Paraneptunicella aestuarii: one gene and its partners. The main gene of each other region encodes a partner of the protein of the gene in region 2 in a complex. Links are inferred from orthologs where the notes say so. Each region holds a gene or a part of one and is shown on either strand. Other genes may lie near its edges.

Evidence for each region.
Region 1: the proteins of rne (region 2) and eno are in contact, whole or in part, in a solved structure (PDB 2FYM), measured with the Escherichia coli proteins. The link is inferred for Paraneptunicella aestuarii from one-to-one orthologs.
Region 3: the proteins of rne (region 2) and pnp are in contact, whole or in part, in a cryo-EM structure (PDB 9QH0), measured with the Escherichia coli proteins. The link is inferred for Paraneptunicella aestuarii from one-to-one orthologs.

What each region holds. Positions count from the first base shown.
Region 1 is NZ_CP074570.1:3,844,006-3,852,930, forward strand. The notes cover bases 481-3,367. They hold eno (phosphopyruvate hydratase), read left to right. Parts: upstream 481-1,221; coding sequence 1,222-2,514; downstream 2,515-3,367. Other genes in these bases: KIH87_RS14785 (CTP synthase), read left to right, coding at 481-1,093; KIH87_RS14795 (hypothetical protein), read left to right, coding at 2,617-3,309. Also shown: more of KIH87_RS14785, read left to right, coding at 1-480; KIH87_RS14800 (tetratricopeptide repeat protein), read left to right, coding at 3,445-6,132; leuA (2-isopropylmalate synthase), read left to right, coding at 6,570-8,126; leuB (3-isopropylmalate dehydrogenase), read left to right, coding at 8,127-8,925. UniProt on the Escherichia coli protein: Catalyzes the reversible conversion of 2-phosphoglycerate (2-PG) into phosphoenolpyruvate (PEP). It is essential for the degradation of carbohydrates via glycolysis.
Region 2 is NZ_CP074570.1:2,099,629-2,110,686, forward strand. What follows is about bases 3,924-7,516. They hold rne (ribonuclease E), read right to left. Parts: upstream 7,211-7,516; coding sequence 4,124-7,210; downstream 3,924-4,123. Other genes in these bases: pyrF (orotidine-5'-phosphate decarboxylase), read left to right, coding at 3,924-3,951. In the rest of the region: rpsA (30S ribosomal protein S1), read left to right, coding at 1-1,334; ihfB (integration host factor subunit beta), read left to right, coding at 1,440-1,727; KIH87_RS08695 (lipopolysaccharide assembly protein LapA domain-containing protein), read left to right, coding at 1,810-2,073; lipopolysaccharide assembly protein LapB, read left to right, coding at 2,074-3,243; more of pyrF, read left to right, coding at 3,244-3,923; 23S rRNA pseudouridine(955/2504/2580) synthase RluC, read left to right, coding at 8,023-8,979; KIH87_RS08720 (Maf family protein), read right to left, coding at 9,007-9,663; 23S rRNA accumulation protein YceD, read left to right, coding at 9,730-10,257; rpmF (50S ribosomal protein L32), read left to right, coding at 10,261-10,431. UniProt on the Escherichia coli protein: Endoribonuclease that plays a central role in RNA processing and decay. Required for the maturation of 5S and 16S rRNAs and the majority of tRNAs. Also involved in the degradation of most mRNAs.
Region 3 is NZ_CP074570.1:1,409,479-1,414,782, forward strand. What follows is about bases 1-2,896. They hold pnp (polyribonucleotide nucleotidyltransferase), read left to right. Parts: upstream 1-337; coding sequence 338-2,455; downstream 2,456-2,896. Other genes in these bases: KIH87_RS05970 (MmcQ/YjbR family DNA-binding protein), read left to right, coding at 1-152; KIH87_RS05980 (DUF1244 domain-containing protein), read left to right, coding at 2,544-2,849. In the rest of the region: lipoprotein NlpI, read left to right, coding at 3,008-3,898; KIH87_RS05990 (SEL1-like repeat protein), read left to right, coding at 3,937-5,304. UniProt on the Escherichia coli protein: Involved in mRNA degradation. Catalyzes the phosphorolysis of single-stranded polyribonucleotides processively in the 3'- to 5'-direction. Also involved, along with RNase II, in tRNA processing.

The DNA of each region.
Region 1 (8,925 bases), 1.7 Mb from region 2 along the record:
CGCTTCAGGTGAAATCAAAACCAAGCCAACCCAGCACTCGGTAAAAGAAATCCGTTCTATCGGTATTCAACCCGATATTCTGGTGTGCCGTTCTGAGAAGCCGTTACCTGCCAACGAACGTGCAAAAATCGCGCTATTTACCAACGTACCAGAAAAAGCCGTTATTTCATTGAAAGATGCCGACAGCATCTACCGTATTCCAGCCATGTTGAAGGCGCAAAATATGGATGAGCTGGTGGTTAATCACTTCGGTATTGAATGTAAGGAAGCCGATTTGGTTGAATGGGAACAGGTGCTATACGCAGAATCCAACCCAAGTGGCGAAGTCACAGTCGGCATGGTCGGCAAATACGTTGAACTACCCGACGCCTATAAATCCGTTAACGAAGCACTGAAACACGCCGGTTTGAAAAACCGCGTTACGGTCAATATCAAATATATTGATTCGCAAGATGTTGAGAGCAAAGGCACACAAATTCTGGATGGACTAGACGCTATTCTGGTGCCTGGAGGCTTTGGTGAGCGTGGTATCGAAGGCAAGATCCTCACAGCTCAATACGCTCGCGAAAATAAAATACCCTACCTGGGCATCTGTTTGGGCATGCAAGTAGCATTAATTGAATTTGCCAGACACGTCGCAAATATGGAAAATGCCAACAGCACCGAGTTTAACCCCAACACGCCATACCCGGTTGTCGGTCTGATTACAGAATGGCAAGACAGCACGGGCAGCGTAGAACAAAGAACGGAAAACTCGGATTTGGGTGGCACTATGCGTTTGGGAAGCCAGCTATGTCATGTACTCCCAGACAGCAAAGCGAGAGAAATGTACGGCTCAGACAGCATTTATGAGCGTCATCGCCACCGCTACGAGGTAAACAACAACCTATTACCACAATTACAAGAAGCAGGTTTAAAAGTGACAGGATTGTCGACTGACCGCAAACTGGTAGAGATCATCGAATTACCTGATCATCCCTGGTTTGTCGCAGGACAATTTCACCCTGAGTTTAACTCTACACCCCGCGACGGGCACCCTCTGTTTGAAGGGTTTATAGCCGCAGCGGTTCAGCACCAAAAAGAGGAACATTAGGCTGACCAAACCATGTTGCCATATCCGCGGCGAACGCAATAACCGCAAGCGATATGGCACAGACATGGTGCATAACAAGTCTGGATCCTTGAAACCTATTTCACATTATTTACGGGGCAGCATTAACAATGTCACAGATTACGAAAATCATTGGTAGAGAAGTACTTGATTCGCGCGGCAATCCAACGGTAGAAGCCGAAGTTTACCTGGATTCCGGCAAATGGGGACGCGCATGTGCGCCATCAGGTGCTTCAACAGGTTCCAGAGAAGCATTGGAATTGCGTGACGGTGATAAAGGCCGCTACATGGGCAAAGGCGTAGAAAAAGCCGTTGCCGCAGTAAACAACGAAATTCAGCAAGCCTTGTTAGGCAAAGACGCCCTGGATCAAGCAGGTATCGACCAAATCATGATCGACCTGGACGGCACTGAAAACAAAGAAAAACTCGGCGCTAACGCCATTTTGGCCGTGTCTCTGGCAGCAGCGAAAGCGGCAGCAGAAGAAAAAGGCGTTCCACTTTATGCTCATATTGCTGATTTGAACGGCACTCCAGGCCAATACAGCATGCCAGTGCCCATGATGAACATCTTGAACGGTGGCGAGCACGCCGACAACAACGTTGATATTCAAGAATTCATGGTGCAGCCAGTTGGCGTATCCAGCTTCAAAGAAGCATTACGCATGGGTGCGGAAATCTTCCACAACCTGAAAAAAGTATTGAATGACAAAGGTTTGAGCACAGCCGTTGGTGACGAAGGCGGTTTCGCACCTAACCTGAGCTCTAATGAAGAAGCCTTGGCTGTTATCGTAGAAGCCGTGAAAAACGCAGGCTACGAAATGGATAAAGACGTCACGCTAGCACTAGACTGCGCAGCGTCTGAATTCTACTCAAACGGCACTTACGACCTGAAAGGCGAAGGCAAACAATTCGATTCAAACGGCTTTGGTGACTACCTGGCAGAACTGAGCAGCAAGTACCCTATCGTTTCTATCGAAGACGGTTTGGACGAAAGCGACTGGGACGGTTGGAGCTACCTGACCAAGAAAATCGGCGACCGCGTTCAATTGGTCGGCGACGACTTGTTCGTCACCAACACCAAAATCCTGAGCCGTGGTATCGAAAATGGCGTGGCTAACTCGATTCTGATCAAATTCAACCAAATCGGTTCTCTAACCGAAACCTTGAACGCCATCAGAATGGCAAAAGAAGCCGGCTACACTGCGGTTATTTCACATCGTAGCGGCGAAACCGAAGACGCCACCATCGCAGATTTGGCAGTAGGCACAGCCGCAGGTCAAATCAAAACCGGTTCACTCTGTCGTTCAGACCGTGTTGCCAAGTACAACCAATTGTTGCGTATTGAAGAGCAATTGGGCGACAAAGTGCAATACGCTGGTCGTAGCGCAATTAAAGGCCAATAGGCAAAATTCACAACGCCGCTATGCTCTGCTTAGGCAGAATGAGCGGCGTTTTTGCCTCTGACTTTTAGTTAGCGCCACATCAAGCCATCCAGAGCTGAGACCATGGTTTCCTCGTCAGGTAAACAGACCACCATTTTCCTTAATGGCGCCTCTCGACAAGCCTCTTATGCAGAGCTATGTAATGCGCTGTACGATAAGTCGATTCTGGAACTGGCAGAACACCCCACCCTCAGCAAAACCGCATTACAACAACGACTAGGCAGCCTCACCTATTACGTGAACCTGGCAGCCGAAAAGCTACTTAACTGCGACACACCGCTAGAATTAGATCTTTACAACGGAAGCTGGCAAGGCGCACAAAGCCTGACTTGTAAAACCGAAAACAGCAATACCGAAACCGCCACCAAATGGCTGCTAAAACACGCCCAACCCGGTTTAGTGGTTCCGGTTTATGTAGAAGAACAGCGCGTTGAATACATCGAGCTCGACGTAGTCGACAAGATCGACCTCGACAACAACAAGTTCAGGCTCAACAAACACGGCTGGTTCACCTTCGACGGAATTCACCTGTCATGCCCCATGACCAACCAAGGCGAATCTGGCGCGACTCACTCACCCATGACCAGCATTCGCGTACTTAAACCCAGCAAAGGTTACCTCACTGCCGCTTGCTGTGGACACTGCTGGAACTTAAAAGGCAAAGCCACCACCCCCCGCAGATTATCCCTGCGACAACTCCTGCTCACGACACAGATCAACTGGAAAACCTACAAGTTACATACTGCTAGAAAGTAGGTTTGGTTAATCATTCAGCTCTCCCCCCTTTTTAGGTAACGCTAATAATTGCAATTATATATATTTCAAATATAATTTGGTTACTTTTAATACCTTTTATAAATTATGAATAGTGTTCTAAGAAGAAAAACAGCAATGCTTCTTCATCAAATTGAAGAGTCATTAGGTGAATTTATATTAAAAAATGGGGATTCTTCCTCACTGAATTTGGAAACACTGGAAAATATTCTTAAAAGGGAAGTGGATAAAGGAAGACGATTCAACAAAGGTTCAATAAAAGACATCGTTGAAGCAACTTATTTAGATGAGATTTTTGGCTTTGCTCTGGACATTACACAAGACACTAGTATAGGGGATTCAATAAATTATATTTATTCTCTATTTCATCACCTTGACATTTATGAAATCAGAAATGCAATTTCCCACCCTAATAGGCAATTTTGGGATTGTTATTGGTATAGAGTAGCAGCTATAGCAAGCGACCCCGTCAATGAAATATTAGGTTTAGAATCAGTTAAACAAACTCTAGTAGCTGCCGAAAACAATTTGATAGTTGACCCACCTGAAGAATGGGTCAATAAAATCATTTGGCAAATTCCCAATAATTTACCACATACATTTGATCATGGACTAACTGGCTTAATTGGACGTAATAAAGAGATAGATGAGTTAAAAAAACATATATCAAATCCAAGAGTTAACACTATAGCCCTAGTTGCTCCAGGAGGTGCTGGAAAAACAGCATTAGCACTTGATCTTTTAGAAAAATTGATTTCAACCCCGAGCTCTTCAAAGTTTATAGATGCTGTCATCTACACAACTATGAAAACTGAAAAATTAACTACAGATGGAGTTGTATCTTTAGATGCAATAGAAACAATTGGTGAACTTCAAGAAGCAATAGTTTCTTCCATAAACATTGTATTTGATGAGTCATTTGAAACATTTGATGAAGCAATAAAGGACATGCAGGATAGAAAAATTCTACTTTGCATAGACAATCTAGAAACCCTTTTGAGAGATACACCACAAGCTTTTGAAGAATTAAATTATACCTTACCGGTTCAGTGGCAAATATTAGTAACGAGTAGAGTTTCTGTATCCAATGCGACAGTTTTAAGTTTAGATACACTGAAACAAAAATCTGCAATCCATTTAGCAAGAACTTATGCATCAAAAAAAGGTTCTCTCGAGCTAAAGGAGGAAATTTACTCTTCACTTATTAAGAGCTGTTACTATAATCCTTTAGCTATCAGGCTGACCATTGATTTATTGATAGCCGGAAAAGATTTACCTACATCAGTTGGTGTTGCAAACAAAGAAATAGCCGAGTTTTCATATAACAATTTGATAGAAACTTTAAGTGAAGATTCAATTGAAATATTGGAAACCATATTTGTTGAAGGTGATTCGAATAGATTATCATTATGTGAATTATTAGATCGCTCTTTAGATGACATTGCAATATCAATATTAGAATTATCTAAAACCAGTTTAGTTAGAAGAAACTCGACAGAACAAGGTGAAACATACAGCCTAAGCGACTCTGTACGAGGCCTACTACTTATTTCACCGAGAAATATAAAAGCAAGAACAAAAATTCAAAATAAAATTCACCAAAGACGAAAATTATCAAATGAAATAGACATCAGAAGAGCTCAAAAAAGCATACCACAATGGCACATTGAATTTGTTCCTAAAAACCTTAAGGAAAACTTCAAAGTCTTCATCTCTAGTATAATAAGACATCTAAATAAAGCTAGACAAAGCATTGAGACTGCGGCGTCACTCTATAGAAAACTAAAAGAAGCAGAATCATTTTACTCTGATGAATACTTATTCCACAAAATTTTTGGAATTGTTTTAGAAACCCTCAAAGACTACAATGCTGCAGAAAATAGTTATAAGAAAGCTGCTAAACTAAACCCTGAAGACCCATCATCCAAGTATCAATTGGCCAGATTATATCATTCCACAAAACGTTATGATGAGGCATTAAATCAATACCAAAATTTAATAGAAATGAAGTGGATTAATGAGCAAAAAGAAAATATTTCATTCGGTAAGTCCATACTAAACGGATATTATTTATCACTATTATTTTCAGGTCAATATACTCGAATAGAGGAGGAAACTAAAGATTGGAAGAAAATGGGGATTTATAGGGGGATAGTGGGAACTTTTAGAGTTAGCAGCCTAAAAAGACAAGCCGAAAACACAAGCGAATCAGATCCACAAACAACAATTAACTTTCTAATACGAGCATCAAAAATTTTAGACGATGTATTTAGAAATGATGGATATGTTCAATTTTCTAATAAGCAGGCCATAAAATTATTCGATGAAATTGAATTTTGCTTTTCAAAATCTGCATATCAAGAATTTAGAGAAGAGGGAAAACTTCTATTGGAATTCATATCCAAACATTTATTTGAAGTTATAAGTGAAGAAAAACAATATGATGTAAAACCACTTATAGAAAAGTTAAGCGATATTGCCATATATGGAAACCCATTTACAGCCGAGGTATGGAAAGATATTTCAAATTCTTCATACTCATACGAAAAAGAAGAGGATGGAGTTCCTATTGGGCTGATTTTAGTAAAAATTTCGAGTAGACCAAGCAGTGCAAGCTATTTATTTGCCAAAGATAAATATGGCACTGATTTCTATCTACATTATGAGCAATTTAAAGATGGAAATTGGAAAGTATGGAGCCAGCTGTCTGTCAACGATAACCTTTTTATTGTAGCAAATCACGATGAAGCAAAAGCAGGAAAAGCCATCCCTGTTAGCGAAATATATTTATTAGATGATCTTTAGCTCTCTTAATTATCTAAATACCGGATAGCGCTTCGCGCTTCCGGTACGACAGAAAAACAAATTCCCTAGCCTCAAAACGCCTCCCCCCTAAATTCCCCCATTTTTAAATCTTCACTTGACCTCAAAAGCAATACGCGGTATCTATAACGCCGTCGTGACATTTCATTTACGACCATTTATTGAAATTTTTATCTCTGGAAATAGCGTTTTTTATGACATTTTTGCTCCTCAACAACCTCTTTCTCATGGCAGCCAAGACTGCACGGGTGGGTTGTATTTGTCATAAAGACACAGCGTAAAAAACGCAACAAGATAAACAACCGAATTTTAAGAACCCGTGCCAAGCACGGGTTTTTTCGTTTTTAGGCCATACTTGTTTTGAATTTTAAATTTGGAATTCTAGATTTTGGCAACCGGAATGAAACATTGGAGTTAACATGTCAAATCAGGTTTTATTGTTTGATACCACCTTGCGCGATGGAGAGCAGGCGTTAGCGGCGAGCTTGACCGTGAAGGAAAAGCTGCAGATCGCCATGGCGCTGGAAAGGTTGGGTGTCGATATTATCGAAGCAGGTTTTCCTGTGTCGTCTCCGGGTGACTTTGAATCGGTACGTACTATTGCCAGCCATATTACTCAGTCTCGCGTATGTGGCTTGGCAAGGGCATTGGAAAAAGACATCGACGCTTGCGGGCAAGCCTTGAGCATCGCTGAACAATTTCGCATTCATACCTTTATTGCCACGTCAGAAATTCACGTTAACGACAAGTTGCGTATGTCGAACGACGACGTGTTAGACATGGCAGTCAAAGCCATTAAGCACGCTCGCAAGTATACCGACGATGTGGAATTTTCCAGTGAAGATGCCGGGCGTACCGATATCGATTTTCTGTGCCGCATTGTGGAAGCCGCTATTAACGCTGGCGCAACTACGATTAACATTCCGGATACCGTAGGTTACACCACGCCAACCGAGTTTGGCGGCATTATCAAAACCCTGTTTAACAGGGTTCCCAATATTGATAAAGCCATTGTGTCGGTGCATTGCCATAACGATTTGGGCTTGGCTGTAGCCAATTCATTAGCCGCGGTTGAGAACGGCGCTCGGCAGATTGAGTGTACAATTAATGGTATTGGCGAACGAGCAGGTAACTGCGCGTTAGAAGAAATCGCCATGATCATGAAAACCCGCGAAGCCTTGTTGGGTTATCACACCAACATCAAAACCACAGAAATTTCTCGGACTTCCAAGCTGGTCAGCCAATTGTGCAACATGCCTGTACAGGCAAACAAAGCCATTGTTGGCGCAAACGCCTTTAGCCACTCTTCCGGCATTCATCAGGACGGTGTATTAAAAGCGCAAAACACCTATGAAATCATGACCCCAGAAAGTGTTGGCATTAACAAAAACAGTTTGAACTTGACCTCACGTTCAGGCCGCCATGTTATCAAACATCGTATGCACGAATTAGGCTACAAGGACAACGATTACGACATGGATCGCCTGTACGCCGACTTTTTGCAGTTGGCAGACAAAAAAGGCCAGGTCTTCGACTATGATTTGGAAGCCTTGGTGTTCTTCGATCAGAACAAACAGGAACAAGCCTTCTACAAATTGCAGTATCTACATGCCAATTCAGGCCACAACATTGTTCCTACCGCCACGGTCACATTGAAAATGGGCGAGATTGAAGCCACCGAAGCCGCCACTGGTGTCGGCCCGGTGGATGCGGCATTCAACGCAATACTAAATGCCAGTGGGTTAACCAATATCGACATTGTAGACTTCAAGCTGGATTCCAAAGGCGAAGGTGCCGATGCTTTGGCACAAGTGAGCCTGATCGCCGAATACAAAGGGCGTAAATTTAATGGTATTGGCTTGGCAACCGACATCGTCGAAGCTGGCGTGAATGCCTTAACTTACGTATTGAACAACACTTACTTGGCTGACCAGATTGATCAGCAGAAACAACAACAGAAGATTGCAGGTATTTAAATGGCAACACATCACTTAGCAGTATTGTCCGGGGACGGCATTGGGCCAGAAATTATGGCCGAAGCGATGAAGGTATTAGCAGCGGTAAGCAATAAATTCGCGCTGGATATTAGCACACAGGAATATGATGTGGGTGGATGCGCCATTGACAATCATGGTCACGCATTACCGGAAGCCACTTTAAAAGGTTGTGAACAAGCTGATGCGATTTTGTTTGGCTCTATCGGCGGCCCCAAATGGGATTCATTGCCATTGGAAGAACGCCCGGAACGTGCTGCGCTGTTAACCTTACGTAGCCACTTTGATTTATTCGGCAACTTGCGCCCCGCCAAAATTTACTCAGGCTTAGAGCATTTATCTCCCTTAAGAGCCGACATCGCCGAGCGTGGGTTCAATACATTAGTAGTGCGCGAACTAACCAGCGGTATTTATTTCGGTGAGCCCAAAGGCATTGAAGGAGAAGGCGAAGCACAATTTGCCTACGACACCATGCGCTATACCCGCCCGGAAATTCGCCGTATTGCCGAAGTGGCTTTTCAGGCTGCAGAAAAACGTAACCACAAAGTGACATCGGTTGATAAAGCCAACGTGTTAAAGTGCAGCCGCTTGTGGCGTGAGATTGTGGAAGAAGTCGCTAAAGGCTATCCCAACGTGGAGCTTGAACACATTTATATCGACAACGCGACCATGCAGTTGATCCGCGATCCGGGACAATTCGACGTTATGCTTTGCTCGAACCTGTTTGGTGACATTTTGTCTGACGAATGCGCCATGATCACAGGCTCAATGGGCTTGCTGC
Region 2 (11,058 bases):
GTAAAGTTAAAGGTGGCTTTACAGTTGAAGTTAACGCTGTTCGTGCATTCTTGCCTGGTTCATTGGTTGACGTTCGTCCAGTACGTGACACTGCTCACCTTGAAGGCAAAGAACTAGAATTTAAAGTTATTAAGCTTGATGCCAAGCGTAATAACGTTGTTGTATCTCGTCGTGCTGTTATCGAAGAAGAAAGCAGCGTAGAGCGCGAACAATTCCTGGCTGCCCTGGACGAAGGTGTAGAAGTTAAAGGTATCGTTAAGAACCTGACTGACTACGGTGCATTCGTTGATCTGGGTGGTGTTGATGGTTTGTTGCACATCACTGATATGGCTTGGAAACGCGTTAAGCACCCAAGTGAAATCGTCAGTGTTGGTGACGAAATCAACGTTAAAGTATTGAAGTTCGATAAAGATAAGTCTCGTGTTTCTCTTGGTATGAAGCAAATGGGTAGCGATCCTTGGCATGAAATCGCACAACGTTACCCAGAAGGTTCTAAACTGACTGGTCAAGTGACTAATCTGACTGACTACGGCTGCTTCGTTGAAATCGAAGAAGGCGTTGAAGGTTTGGTTCACGTTTCTGAAATGGATTGGACTAACAAGAACATCCACCCATCTAAGGTTGTTAACCTGGGTGACACTGTTGAAGTTATGGTACTTGAAATCGATGAAGAACGTCGTCGTATTTCTCTTGGCTTGAAACAGTGCATTGCTAACCCTTGGGAAGAGTTTGCCAAGTCTTACAACAAAGGTGACAAGGTTACTGGTAAGATCAAGTCTATCACTGACTTCGGTATCTTCATCGGCCTGGATGGCGGTATTGATGGTTTGGTTCACTTGTCTGACATTTCCTGGAACAAGACTGGTGAAGAAGCCGTTCGCGACTATAAGAAAGGCGACGAAATCACAGCTGTTGTATTGCAAGTCGATGCAGAGCGTGAGCGTATTTCTCTAGGCGTAAAACAAATTGATGAAGATCCATTCAATAAGTATCTGACAGATAAAAAGAAAGGTGCTATTGTTATTGGTAAGGTTACCGCAGTTGATGCCAAAGGCGCGACTGTTCTGCTAGCCGAAGAAGTTGAAGGTTATATTCGTGTTGCTGACCTTGCACGTGAACGTGTTGAAGATGCTACCACTATCGTTAGTGAAGGTGATGAGATCGAAGCCAAGTATATTGGTGTTGATCGTAAGAACCGCATCATCAACTTGTCTGTGAAAGCGAAAGACGAAGCGGATGAAAAAGAAGCAATGGCTAAAGTCAACAAAACTGAAGAAGTTGGCTTCTCAAATGCCATGGCTGAAGCCTTCAAGGCGGCGAAAGGAGAAGAATAAGCACTTCGCTACTATTCTGAATAGTAAGAGGGGTGGTTTTTCCACCCCTTTTTTATTGCCGGTAGCCAAATCAGATTTATATTTTTGGTTGACGAAGAGGTTTCTATGACCAAATCAGAGCTTATTGAGCGTTTAGCTGATAAAGCGCGGCATATGCAAGCAAAGGATGTTGAACTGGCTATTAAGGAAATTCTTGAACAAATGGCTCAAACCCTACAGCGTGGTGAACGGATAGAAATCCGCGGGTTTGGTAGTTTTTCCTTGCATTACCGAGCTCCAAGAGTTGGGCGTAATCCCAAAACTGGAGAGTCTGTAAAACTTGATGGAAAATACGTGCCTCATTTTAAGCCCGGAAAGGAACTGCGGGAAAGAGTCAACGATTTGATCCTGTAATTAAATTAAAAAAATATGTTAACGGCACTCCAATAAGAGTGCCGTTTTTGTTATTGTGCTCCTGAAAAACAAGGGGAATACATTGACTGTTTTATTACTCGTTATTATTGCGATTGCACTGCTTATCCCTGCAATGGTGATTGGTGCCAATAACAGTGCTCAGGTTGTACTAGACTACTTTGTTGGAACGCAGTCGTTCACTCTTTCTTCCTTGCTGGCTCTGAGCTTTTTTGTGGGGGTTTGTTTTGCGTCGATTATTTGGGTGATCTTTTGTATGAAACTCAAGTTGCAAATCGGTTCATTACAACGTCAGCGTCGAAAACTATTACAAGAATCTATAAAGTAAATGCTTGAACTGCTATTTCTGTTGTTACCTGTTGCAGCCGGTTATGGTTGGGTGATGGGGCGTAATAGTGTACGTCAGGCGCAACGTCAATCGTCCAGCATCTTATCCAAGCATTATTTCAAAGGCCTAAACTTCCTGCTGTCTGATCAGCCTGATAAAGCGGTAGATACATTAATTAAAATGATTGATGTGAATACTGCGAATGTTGAAACTCATATTTCAATGGGAAACTTCTTCCGACATCGTGGTGAACTCGATCGCGCTATTAAAATTCATCAAAATCTGGTCGGAAAAGAAGGCATTGAAAGTAAACAAAAAGAAGATGCCTTGTATGAACTAGGTCGGGACTACGCCCTGGCTGGTTTTCTAGAGCGGGCAGAAAATACTTTTATTCAATTGTTAGGCAGTGAAAAGCATTTTTTGGCTGCTCAGCAGCAGCTCTTTGGTATTTATCAAACCACCAAAGAGTGGGATAGAGCCATCGAGCTTGCTGAAAATATGATGGAGAATCATGGCGATAGCGATGAATTGTGTCAGCGTATTGCTCATTTTTATTGTGAACATGCTCAAGTATATTTGAAGCTAAATGATTCACAGCAAGCTGAAAAAGATCTGCAAAAAGCCATTATGTCTGATGAACACACGGTTCGTCCCTGGTTAATGCTGGCTGAAATGGCTATTCAAAAGCAGGATTACTCCTCTGCAAATGATTACCTTAAACAAGTGCCATTACGCGATGTTAGCTGGTTCAGTGAAGCCGTGCCTTTACTGGAAAAGTGTGCTGAGGGTCAGGGAAGTACAGAAACACTGCGATCATTGCTTGATGAGTATTCCGGGCAGTGTGCCACTGCTTATTTAGCGAAAGTTAAGCTTATCGCGGAACAAGAATCTATTTCTGCGGCAACTGAGTTCTTATTGGAACAATTGAATGGCAGTCCTACAATGAGAGGATTCCATACTCTTCTAGGCTTATATATTCGTGATCCACATGCGAAGAATACCGAACAGAGTTTGATGATGCTGCAAAAGTTGGTTGAAGAACAAATGCAACAACGTCCTAAATATCGTTGTGGTGGTTGTGGTTTTTCCGGGCGAAGAATTCATTGGCTTTGCCCTTCATGTAAAAGCTGGGGGCTGATGAAGCCCATTAAAGGTTTAGACGGAGAATAGATGTTGTCAGCAGATCCGAAAGTTATTGTTGCCTTAGATTATGACGATAAAAGTCAGGCTTTGGACTTTGTTTCCAGATTAAGTCCTGAACTATGCAAACTTAAGGTTGGCAAAGAGATGTTTACCTACTTTGGCCCTGATTTCGTTAAAGAGCTGGTAAATCGAAAGTTTGATGTTTTTTTGGATCTGAAATTTCATGATATTCCAAACACGGTTGCCAAAGCTTGTTTGGCTGCGGCTGATTTAGGGGTTTGGATGGTTAATGTTCACGCTTCTGGTGGCCCTAAAATGATGACGATGGCAAGGGATGCCTTGGACAAGCTGGGCGAGCAACGCCCCAAGTTGATTGCGGTGACCGTGCTTACCAGTATGGATGCTACTCAATTACAGGCAATTGGCATTCAATCCACACCTGAGCAACATGTGCTAAAAATGGCACAGCTTACCAAGGATTCTGGTTTGGATGGGGTTGTATGCTCTGCTCAAGAATCGACTGCGTTAAAGAATTTGTGTGGTCAGGAATTTTGCTTGGTGACTCCGGGAATTCGTCCGGCGGGTAGCCAACAAGATGACCAGACCCGAATTATGACGCCTGAGCAGGCTGTTCAAGCGGGGTCGGACTATATGGTAATAGGTAGACCTATTACAAAAGCGGTAGATCCTGTTGCTGCTCTTGTACAGATTAACGAGAGTATTAAGGGGATTTAAGTTTCATACACTCTATAAAGCGTATAAAACTTCTAAAGTACATAAAACAAAAAACGGCTTGCAAGTAAGATTGTAAGCCGCTTTTTTTAATGTGTTTCATTCTGTTTTTTTGATGGATTTGAGCTTCTCTTAAGCATCAGATAACTAATGCTTAAGAGGTTCAAATTATCAATTAAGCTTGCGCTTCCGGTCGTGCTGCTGGAGCGTTGGCTTTATTTGTCAAACTTACTATGGCAGCGCTTCGACCACTTTTGGCAAATTCTGGACGCATAGATTCATCTAAAGCAGAAATCTGAATTTCTTGAATAGGTGTATCAATGCTTTGAGGTCTTGCCATAGGATAAGACGCTCGTTTCAAGCTGTTCTTAGCCTTGTAGTTACCTTTGCTGCTTTTTTCCCTGGACTGAGTTTGCTTTTCCTCATCCGCAGTGTTTTCCTCTGCTTTAACTTCTGCCACCGGAGCAGGTTCAGTTACTTCTTCCTTCTTGATATCTTGATTGTCGGCGGCGTGGAAAATGTCAGTTTGAGTTGGTTCAGCATTCTCCTGAACTTGCTCTTTGCTTTCAGTAGCTTCTACAGGTGTAGATTCTATCTGCTTTTCTACCGTATTCTCTGGCTGATTAACTGCATCAATAGTTACGACGGTAGCAGCTGCACTTTCAGAAGCTGTTTCTTGCACCGGCTTTTCTTCCGAAATAGTCTCAACAGTGCTTTCTGAGGTGGCTTCTTTATCAGTATTTACTGTTTCAGAATTAACCTGTGCTTTTGTCTCAACTTCTTCAAATTGCAACGCAACTTGTCCAGAGCTATCTGATTCGCTGTTTTCAGTTTCCGCTGCTTCAACTTTATTTGTGTCAGTTGATGGAACAGGGATTGCTGTTACTTCTTGCGCTACTGGAGCCGTTTGAACATCAGCCTCAGCTTTTGCTTCAGTGCTTACTGTTGCAGGCTCGTTTAATTGATATTCTGGTGCCGTTTCATTCACCTGATTTTTAACGTCAGCATCTACTGGCTTTTTACGGCTGCGAGTACGACGTTTAGGCGCTTCAGATGTTTGAGTTGCGCTATTTTCGTCAGTTACTTGCGTTTCTGCTTTAGTTTCAGAAGTCTCTTGGGTTTGTTGAACAAGAGGCTCTTGAACAGGCTGTGCCTGAATTGCTTGCTCTTGTTTAGACGTTTCCTGAGCTGTTACATCCGCGGTGACTAGAGCATTTGGGTCTGACACTCTTACACTGCGTTTGCGCTCTCTACGCTTACGACGTTCGACAAGCTTTTTCTCATTCTTGGCTTCAATGTCTTTATTATCCGTTTGAGCCTGAGGCTTTGCTTGGTCGCTTCTTCTTTCCTGGTCGTTTCTTCTTGGCTTGGTATTTTTAGCCTCGGTATTCGCATCACCTTTTTTAAGGTTTTTGTCTTGATCACTTCGAGGTTTGCGCTCAGGGCGCTCAGCTCGTTCTGTACGCTCTGGGCGCTCAGATTTACCGTTGCGATGATTGCGCTGGTTACGTTGTGGACGTCTGCGTGAATTGCCCTTGGCATTGCGGTTGTTGCGGTCTTTGCTGTTATTACCTGATTTTCCATCGGAACTAAACAGGCTACCTAACCAGGCAAAGAAAACAGTCAAGAAACTCTTGGATGCAGGTTTAACAACTGGTGCTGCTGGAGATGGAGCGACAAAACCCTGTAGCGCAGGTTGCTCTCTAACAACGCTTTCACTGGAGGAACTTGAGCTGTCATCTTTCTCTGGTTGAACCGGAGCTAACTTTGAACTGGATTCAATAACAGTGTCATCATTACGCACTCTGGAAACTTCATAATGAGGCGTTTCCAGTTCTCGCTTAGGTAAAATCAACAATGTGACTTTCAAGCGATCTTCAATTTTACGCAGGGTATTACGTTTGTCGTTCAATAGGTAAGAGGCTACTTCTACAGGTACGTTCGCTCTTACTTCTTTAGTGTTCTCTTTTAACGCTTCTTCTTCCATCAAACGCAAGATTGACAGGGCTGAAGATTCCACGCTACGAATGGTGCCTTGACCAGAACAACGTGGGCACACATGCGTTGACGCTTCACCCAAAGACGGGCGCAGACGCTGGCGTGACATTTCCAGTAGACCAAAACGGGAAATTCGTCCCAATTGCACCCTGGCTCTGTCTTGAGCTACTGCTTCTTTTAAGCGGTTTTCCACTTCTCTTTGGTGACGTGATGGTGTCATGTCAATGAAGTCGATAACCAGCAATCCACCCAAATCTCGAAGTCTGAGCTGGCGAGCGATTTCGTCGGCTGCTTCCAGGTTTGTATTCAATGCGGTTTCTTCAATATCACCGCCTTTCGTTGCACGAGAGGAGTTGATATCAATAGAGGTCAGGGCTTCGGTTGGATCAATAACAATTGAACCGCCAGAAGGAAGTCTGACTTCACGTTGGAAAGCGGATTCAATCTGGTTTTCAATCTGATAGTGATTGAATAGTGGAATGTCGTTCTTATAGCGTTTGACCTTGTTAACGAAATCCGGACGTAGCAGCTTCATGTGCTCTAGCACTTGTTGGTATGCTGTATCGTTATCAATCAGAATTTCGCCGATATCACGACGTAAATAGTCGCGAATTGCACGGATAATAACGTTACTTTCCTGATGGATAAGGAACGGTGCTTTACGTGACTCCGACACTTTCTCAATGGCTTGCCAATAAGTCAGCTGGATATTTAAATCCCATTCTAATTCTTCATAGGATTTGCCAACGCCCGCAGTACGAACAATTAAACCCATGCCATTAGGCAGATTTAGTTTATCCAGGGCATCTTTTAAATCTGTACGCTCATCACCTTCAATGCGACGGGAAATACCACCGGCACGAGGGTTGTTGGGCATTAATACCAGGTAGCTACCCGCCAAGCTGATAAAGGTTGTTAAGGCTGCGCCTTTTTGACCGCGTTCTTCTTTGTCGATTTGAACGATAACTTCCTGGCCTTCTTTCACCACATCTTTGATGTTAGGACGGCCTTCAAATTTGTAATCTGATGGGAAGTAGGTTTTGGCTATTTCTTTGAGAGGAAGGAATCCGTGGCGTTCAGCGCCATAATTAACAAAAACGGCTTCCAGACTTGGTTCAATGCGAGTGATAATCCCTTTGTAAATATTCGCTTTTTTCTGTTCGTGGCCCGGGCTTTCGATATCTAAATCATAAAGCTTTTGACCATCAACCAGAGCAACTCGCATTTCCTCTTGCTGAGTTGCGTTGATCAACATTCTTTTCATATATTGTGCTCGATGTAATACATACCGATCACACAACAAACAGGAATAGAATCAATTGCTTACAGGTAGCAGAGAACAGCCGTATTTTAGAGTACGGGCATGTGTTTATTGACTCTCATTGTGTCTGACTTGTTTGACCTAAACGTCAACTCAGTCTCTCGACTGTATATCCTCAAGCTCTATTTTTATCGCTTGTAGTATGGGTCTAAACGCATTTATGCATTTGAGTCAACCTGCGCTAGTGTCGCAAGTATCCAGTAATTCCTAAGTTTGTTGCCTGATCGCAACTTTTATTTAATCAATTGATTACTTAATCAATTTAATTCTTTTCATTTGTGCACATTGACTGCGGTTCGATTAACTTTTACCGACAAGGGTATAACCTTGTATGTTCTTCATGGCTCAGTTAATCCTCTGTTTTGTCTACCACATCCGGTAACTGTTGTGTAATGCATCTAATCATATCTTTATATTCTGTTTAACGAATGCTCAATAGCAATTTGTTTGATAATTCTGCCAGAGCGGGATATGAGTCAGGAAATTACGTTCAGAACCAGAAGCTGTAGCTTACGCAGTACATTTTCAATGCAATGTTACACGTTTGACTAACAACAATACCGTCAAATAAGACGAGTACCGGCTAATTATGGCATCAAAGCTGAAAATGTAGCAAGAAAATATCTTTAATTAGTGCAATTTATGATGATTAATGAGTCGATTTATTGCCAACTGAAAGAATCTCTTAAATTGTTTGCAAAGTTCGCATAATTCTTGTCACCAGTTGCGAGGAAATAATATAGAATAGCGCGGCTATGGGAGATTTAGATTTTACAAAAGTACAATTTATAGACGTTGACGCTGAAAGAGCGGGCCAACGCATTGATAATTTTCTAATTGGTTTACTTAAAGGCGTACCCAAAAGTATGGTTTATCGTCTTTTACGTAAAGGCGAAGTGAGAGTTAATAAAAAGCGCATTAAACCTGAGTATAAGTTACAGGGAAATGATGTTTTACGATTACCACCAATTAGAGTCAGCGAACAAAGTTCAGAACCCTATGTGAATACAGATCGAGCCAATGAATTGGAAAAATTCATTTTGTTCGAAGATTCTCATTTAATCGTGTTGAACAAACCAAGTGGTATTGCTGTACACGGGGGAAGTGGCCTTTCTTATGGCGTGATTGAAGCCTTTAGAGCCATTAGACCCGAAAGCAAGTTCCTTGAGTTAGTACATAGGTTGGATCGCGATACCTCTGGATGCCTGATGATAGCCAAGCGCCGCTCTGCGCTTAAGTCATTGCACGAGCAAATTCGAAGCAAAACCGTTGATAAGCGATATCTGGCGTTGGTTGCTGGTACATGGCCGAAAAGTCGGCGAGTAGTGCAAGCCCCCCTACATAAGAATACATTACGTTCAGGTGAAAGGGTGGTTCGTGTTTCTCAAGATGGTAAGCCTTCTGAAACCCGATACTCAGTGATGCAGCGATATCAAGGCGCTACATTGGTTGAAGCTTTACCTATTACCGGGCGGACGCACCAGATTCGGGTTCATTGCCAGTATGCTGGACATTGTATTGCTGGTGATCCTAAATACGGCGACAAACAATTTGAAGAAGATGTGATTGCCAATACGGGATTAAAGCGTTTGTTTTTACACGCACATCAATTGAGTTTTGATGATCCTCGTACCGGGGAAAGACGCACTTTTGATGCTGCTATGGATGAGCAATTGCAAAGTGCGTTATCTCGACTTATCCCCGTTGAGTAATATTGCTTTTTGAATCCTATCGCTGGCTTAGTCAGCGATAGGTATTTGCTGTAGCAAATTAATACCAGCCTGTTTAAATAATTCAGCTAATGCTATGAGAGGGAGACCGACCAATGCGTTTGGATCTCTTCCCTCCAGTTTTGAGAATAGAAGAATTCCTATCCCTTCACTTTTAAATGCGCCTGCACAGTCATAGGGTTGCTCTAAATCCAGATAATGACTGATGTCGTCATCAGACAGGGTTTTAAAATAAACCGAATATTGTTCTAACAAGGTATAAATAGCATTGGTTCTTGTATCGAACAGTGCTAATCCAGTCAGGAAGTCTACTTTATTACCACTAAAGCGACGTAATTGTTGAAAAGCCTTTTCTTTATTGCCCGGCTTACCGAGAATGTCCTGTTCAAAACAAGCTATCTGATCGGCTGCTACTATATAAGCAGAGGAATGGTATTTTTCGGGTAGGGATGTTGTTAAATGGTTATTCGCTATTTCCAGTGCTTTCTCTTTCGCGAGTCGAATGACCAGCTCATTGGGAGGTTCATTTTCCAATGCGGATTCATCAATATTGGGGGAGATGGCAAGGAATGGAATTCCCAGTTTTTTCAGTACGTTTTGCTTGTATTTTGACTCTGTTGCCAGTATCAAAGGTAATGAGTTTGTTAAATTATGTTCAAACGGCAAGGAATCCCCCTTAAATACCAAGATTTTTTTGACTCAGAGACATTTCCTCTATATGATGCGCCCGCTATGCAGAAAGTCAAACTGCCCAAACAAGTTGAACCGTTCAAAAGTGCCTCTAAACGCTCTGATTATAAGGGTATTATGCTGGCTCATGATATGCTACGGCTTAATGAAGCAGTTGACCAGGTGCTAGATGATATTGCAATAACAGTTAAGTTTGATACTGATGCTCAGGGTCTAACTTATTTTGAAGGCAACTTGCAGACCACTGTGAGTCTGATTTGCCAGCGTTGTAATGAATCCTTTGTTCACAATGTCGATGTAGATTTCTGTTTCTGTCCGGTTACAGATTCAGACAATGTGGACGAAATACCGGAAACCTATGAGCCGGTCGAAGTGGATGAGTTTGGCGAGATTAATTTACTTGAATTGTTCGAGGATGAACTGATTCTTTCATTACCTATTGTGGCTATGCATCAGGAAGATGATTGCAAAATGGGTAACGAAAGTTTGAGTTATGGAAGCATCGAGCCGGAACAAGAAAAACCAAATCCATTTGCTGTGTTGAAAGAACTTAAGCGTAATCAGGAGTAAGTAATGGCGGTACAACAGAATCGTAAAACTCGCTCCAAGCGTGGCATGCGTCGCTCTCACGACGCGCTACCTGGGGCGACATTATCAATTGACTCGACTACTGGTGAAACCCATCGTCGTCACCATGTGACTGCAGATGGCTTTTACAAAGGCAAGAAAGTCGTAGATAAGTAAGCATCATTTACCGGGAACAATTTAATTGGTTCCGGTTTTTGAAGCTGATGGGGGCATTTAATGCCCCTTAGCTTTTTTAGGCACCTTGTTTTTCGGGCACGGTTGTTTTCAAATTATTTGAAACAATTATTTCAACTTAATATTTAAAATATTCTTTCCTGAATTAATCTCTTTAATTCAAGCCACCTGTGTGCATTCTGTACAAAAATCTTAATTTCCTGCCATTTTTATTTTGATGGTGTTTTGCTTTTTGAGCTCAGTTAAACCATAGTTTTCTGAGTGCATTAATGCTTGGTTTTGCTGTTTATTGTCAAGGAGTGAAATCCTTTACACATCCGATCTGTAACGAGATTACAGACGCTTTGCCTTGGAAATGCGAGAATAGCGAACCTTTGATTTTGAGGAACTATTTATAGGGATTCAAAGTCAGTAATAAAAGCAATCAAGTAATTAGAAATAAAATAATATGAAACTTGCTTTTGCGTTATTAGACAAAAATAAGCGGGTATTTAAAATACTGCTTTTTGCTCGCAAGAGTTGATTTTTGAGATTGCGCAATTATTTAGGGAATCTTGATAAGTTCAGAAAATTGAAAAACGTAAACGGGAATGCGTTCTGAACTAAAGC
Region 3 (5,304 bases), 690 kb from region 2 along the record:
AAAAACACTGGATCACCATCTACTTCGACGAAGACAAGTACGGCCCAGTCCCTCCATTGGGGGAATTGCATCGCTTAATTGATAACTCGTTTCGTTTGGTTGTGTCGAAAATGTCCAAAAGCGAACAACGCTCAATTCGAGTACATGAATAACGGTTAACAAGTCCGGATTTCGTCACAAAAAATTCACACTTGGATTTATTGTGCATAGCGCTAATGATTCCTGTTAGAAAATCTCCGGATTCCACAAATTTAGCTGTCGTTACTACTAAACAGTGGCTATACTATGCGCCGCAAATTGTAAGTAAAAAAGATTGAATTAAAGGATACTGAAAAAAGTGACTCCTATTACTAAGACTTTCCAGTATGGTAAGCATACTGTCACCCTGGAAACAGGCGTAATCGCTCGTCAGGCTACTGCCGCTGTAATGGCAAGCATGGACGATACTGCTGTACTTGTTAGTGTTGTTGGCAAAAAAGAAGCAAAAGCCGATCAGGACTTCTTCCCGTTAACAGTTAACTATCAGGAAAAAGCATACGCAGCAGGTAAAATTCCAGGTGGTTTCTTTAAGAGAGAAGGAAGACCATCAGAGGGTGAAACCCTTATTGCTCGTTTGATTGACCGTCCGATTCGTCCACTTTTCCCGGATGGCTTTAAAAACGAAGTACAAATTATTATTACGGTTGTTTCAGCTAACCCTGAAATCCCGACAGATATCATTTCAATGATCGGCACTTCTGCCGCTCTTGCTATCTCTGGTATTCCATTTAACGGCCCACTCGGTGCGGCGCGTGTTGGTTATATGGACGGCCAGTATGTATTGAATACCTTGAACTCTGAGCAAGAAAAGAGTCAATTGGATTTGGTTGTTGCCGGTACTGAAAATGCAGTATTGATGGTTGAATCAGAAGCCGACGTATTATCTGAAGAGGTAATGTTGGGTGCTGTGATGTTCGGTCATCAGGAAATGCAAACTGTAATCAACGCAGTGACTGAATTTGCTCAGCAAGTCGGTACGCCTACATGGGACTGGCAGCCAGAAGCTGAAAACGTTGATTTAAAAACCAAGATCAAAGACTTGATCGAAGCAGACATGGTTGCTGCATATCAAATCTCTGACAAGATGGCTCGTAAAGACGCGGTTGAAGCGGCGACTGAAAAAGCAGTAGCAGCCATTCTTGAGCAAGACGCAGAACAGGACGAAAAAGAAGTGCGTACATTGGCGCATGACCTGGAAAGTGACGTTGTTCGTTCTCGCATTTTGGCGGGTGAACCTCGTATCGACGGTCGTGACCCTCAAATGATTCGTGCTTTGGATGTTGGCACTGGCATTTTGCCAAGAACTCACGGTTCTGCATTGTTCACTCGTGGTGAAACTCAGGCGTTGGTTGCGGTTACTTTGGGTAACGAGCGTGACGCACAGATGATCGACGAACTGGGCGGTGTAAGTAGCAGCCGTTTCATGTTGCACTACAACTTCCCTCCGTACTGTGTAGGTGAAACTGGCATGGTGGGTTCACCAAAACGTCGTGAAATTGGTCACGGTCGTTTGGCCAAGCGTGGTATTCAAGCGGTAATGCCTGCGCACTCTGATTTCCCATACGTAGTTCGTGTTGTATCTGAAATTACAGAATCAAATGGTTCGTCTTCAATGGCATCTGTTTGTGGTACTTCATTGGCATTGATGGATGCGGGTGTACCGATTAAAGCGTCTGTTGCGGGTATTGCGATGGGCTTGGTGAAAGGCGAAGATAACTTTGTGGTTCTTTCTGACATTCTGGGTGATGAAGATCACTTGGGTGACATGGACTTTAAAGTAGCAGGTACGACTAACGGTATTACTGCACTGCAAATGGACATCAAGATCGAAGGTATCACCAAAGAGATCATGCAGATCGCTCTGAAACAAGCTAAAGAAGCACGTTTGCACATTCTGGGTGTCATGGATCAAGCGATTCAGGGGCACCGTGAAGAGTTGTCTGAATTTGCTCCTCGTATCTATACTTTGAAAATCGATCAAGACAAGATCCGTGAAGTTATCGGTAAAGGCGGTGCAACTATCCGTTCAATTACTGAAGAGTCTGAGTGTAATATCGAGATCGAAGACGACGGTACAGTTAAAGTGTACGCCACTGACTTGTCTCGTGCAGAAAAAGCGATTGGCATGATCGAAGCCATTACTGCGGATCTGGAAGTAGGCAAAACTTACCATGGTAAAGTGACGCGTATCGTTGATTTCGGTGCATTTGTTGAAGTATTGCCGGGCAAAGAAGGCTTGGTTCACATTTCACAAATCGCTCATGAGCGCGTAAACAAGGTTTCTGACTACTTGCAAGAAGGCCAAATGGTTGACGTGAAAGTAATGGAAATCGACCGTCAAAACCGTGTTCGCTTGAGCATGAAAGAATTGCTTGAAAAACCACAGTCTGAAAAACCTGCGGGTGACGCTGAATAAGCGCAATTAAATAAAAATAGAGAAAAGGGGAGCATGATGCTCCCTTTTTTGTCGTATTTGCCCTGCTTTTTAATAAGGAGAATATCCAATGACTCCAGAACAAATCCAACAAATCGAAGCCGGCGCTTTTCGCCGCTTGCTAAAGCATTTAGACAACAATAAAGACGTACAGAACATCGACCTGATGATCGTCGCTGATTTTTGCCGTAACTGCTTATCTAAATGGTATATGGCGGAAGCGAAAGAAATTGGTGTTGATATCGACTATGACGCAGCCCGTGAAGCTGTGTATGGTATGCCTTATAGCGAGTGGAAAGCCAACCACCAAGCTGAAGCAACACCAGAACAAATGGCTGCCTTTGAAGCTCGCCAAGCGGCTGGAAAATCGTCATAATATCGAACAGGATTGCAAGCCAGACATAGCTTGTTACATCCTGTGACAGGGAAATAACGGTTTTCCTGTTTGGCGACAATACAAAGCTTTGTATCATGTTGCGCTGCAAAAGGGGAGTGATTGTAGGCTCCCATCTGTTTTATTTGAAAGGAAATACAATGTCTCGAGTTATTAAGTTATTCGCATTAATCACCGTACTGGCTCTGTCAGGGTGTAGTTCAATGTCGAATTCCAGTAATTACGAGAGACAAATGGGCAACTTGTTACTGCCTGAGCCCAGCCCGATCAGTGCTCGTGAGCAAATGAAACTGATGCGCTTAAATCAGATCCTGAACATGCAGGAAATGAGCGCAGAACAACGTGCTGAGTTACTCTATATTCGTGGTGAGGTATACGATAGTTTTGGGTTGTGGGGGCTGGCAATGAATGATTTCAATACCGCCTTGGAACATAAACCGGATTTGGCGGAAGTCTATAACTATCTGGGTATTCATTACACTCAGGAACAAAATTTCATTCAGGCTTTTGATGCCTTCGATTCAACACTGGATATCGACCCTGAGCATAGCTTTGCTTATTTAAACCGTGGTATTGCTCTTTATTATGCCGGGCGTCAAAAGCTGGCGGTTGAGGATCTGGAAACCTTTTTAAAACACCGCGAAGACGATCCTTACCGTGTTATCTGGTTGTTCCTCGCTGAGCGTGAAGTCGATGAAAAAGCGGCCTTGGTGCATTTGGCTGAAAACCGCAAGCATATTCAAGAATCCGAGTGGGCGAAGCATCTGGTTGATTTATATCTGGGTGAAATTGATGAGATTGGCGTGCTCAACCTGCTGATGGAAAGCGTTACTAATCAGGAAATGTTGACTGAACGTTTGTGTGAGGCTTATTTCTATCTGGGTAAATATCACATGTACAACAATCGCCCCAATGTTGCCTCTAACTATTTCCGTTTGGCGTTAACCACCAATGTATACAATTTCGTCGAACACCGTTATGCGCGTTTAGAACTGGATTTGATGCGCAAGAAAACCTATGAAGGCCATTAGTGATATATTCACTTCAGGCTAACTGAAAAATCGACTTTATGGGTCTACTCCTCCAGCATCTTAAACAATATCGCAAACTACTGCTGTATTTCATTATTATGCTTTTTGCGCTGGGCAAAGTTCCGGCGAGTACAATCCTCTATCTGCCATACCTCAATCATCTTGCCCAAGCTGGCATTGAGGTTGAGCAAAATTGGTTTAAAGCCGCCGCATTAGGCGACACTCAGGCAACAGAATCCCTAATAAAACACGCTACTCAGCATCGCCAATTGTACTGGTTAACCTTGCTTGCTGAACGCGATAATGCGGAAGCTCAATACCAGCTGGCAATGATGACAGATGACAAACACCTGCGTCGTACCATGTTGCATAGCGCTGCGGAAAAAAATCATCTGGAAGCCTTGTTTGAAATTGGCCAAAGTAGTCGAGACTCTGCTTCTAAAATTCAAGCTTTTAGTCGTGCAGCGGGTTTGGAACATAAGCCTTCGCAATATGCCTTGTATCAATGGTACTGGTTACAGGGAGAATACGAGCAGGCTCTGCCCTGGTTGGCTTTATATGCAGAACAGCATGGTGAAAGTGCCCTTATTCTGGCGCGTTATTTATGGAAGATGAAGCGTTACGATGAATCCAAACAGTGGTTTTTGCGCGCTGAGCATTTAGGAGAACAAAATGCCAAACAATATCAACGGTTGATTCGGGATTACTGGCGTAAACCTTTGAAGGTTGTTCAACCTCCCGTTCCTGCCAGCCTGGAATATTGTGCGGTTCGCTTACAGTTTTTGGCGACAGGATTGGAATCCATGCGCCAAGCGGAACATTTTAAACATCGTTTTCATCAAGATAAGCGACTGGCGTCGTTACCGATTTGTATCAATCAGCCTCTCTGGATGAACAATAAACAGCTGCCTTGTCAACATCACGCTATCAATCGTAATCGTATTACCTGCGAAGTGGGGCAACTGGCTAACTACTTTAAACCGCAGGACTTCTCACATATCGTGATCTTTACCGAACAAGGGAAAGCCAATGTCAATAACGGCATTATGTACCTTGATCTGGCTGATCAATACTCGGTGTTTGTTCATGAGCTGGCACATTTTGCCGGATTTGTGGATGAATATCCTTTATCTGAAAAGTTAGCCGAACATATTTGTGTGCCCGATGCCGACCATCCAAATATCCTGGTGCAAGTGCCTGATAATGATAGTGCTCAATCTAAACCTGTGTCTGATGAGATGACGGAGAACGGTGTTCCTCAAGATGTTGAAACTCAGGAGCAAGATTCAGGTTCGAAAACGCCAAATCTGGCTTATTGGCAACAATTTGGTGAAGACCTGTCACTGACACGAGCCCGCACTTGTAATAACCACGTCAATAAAGCCTACAAGTTGTCTGGTCGTTTA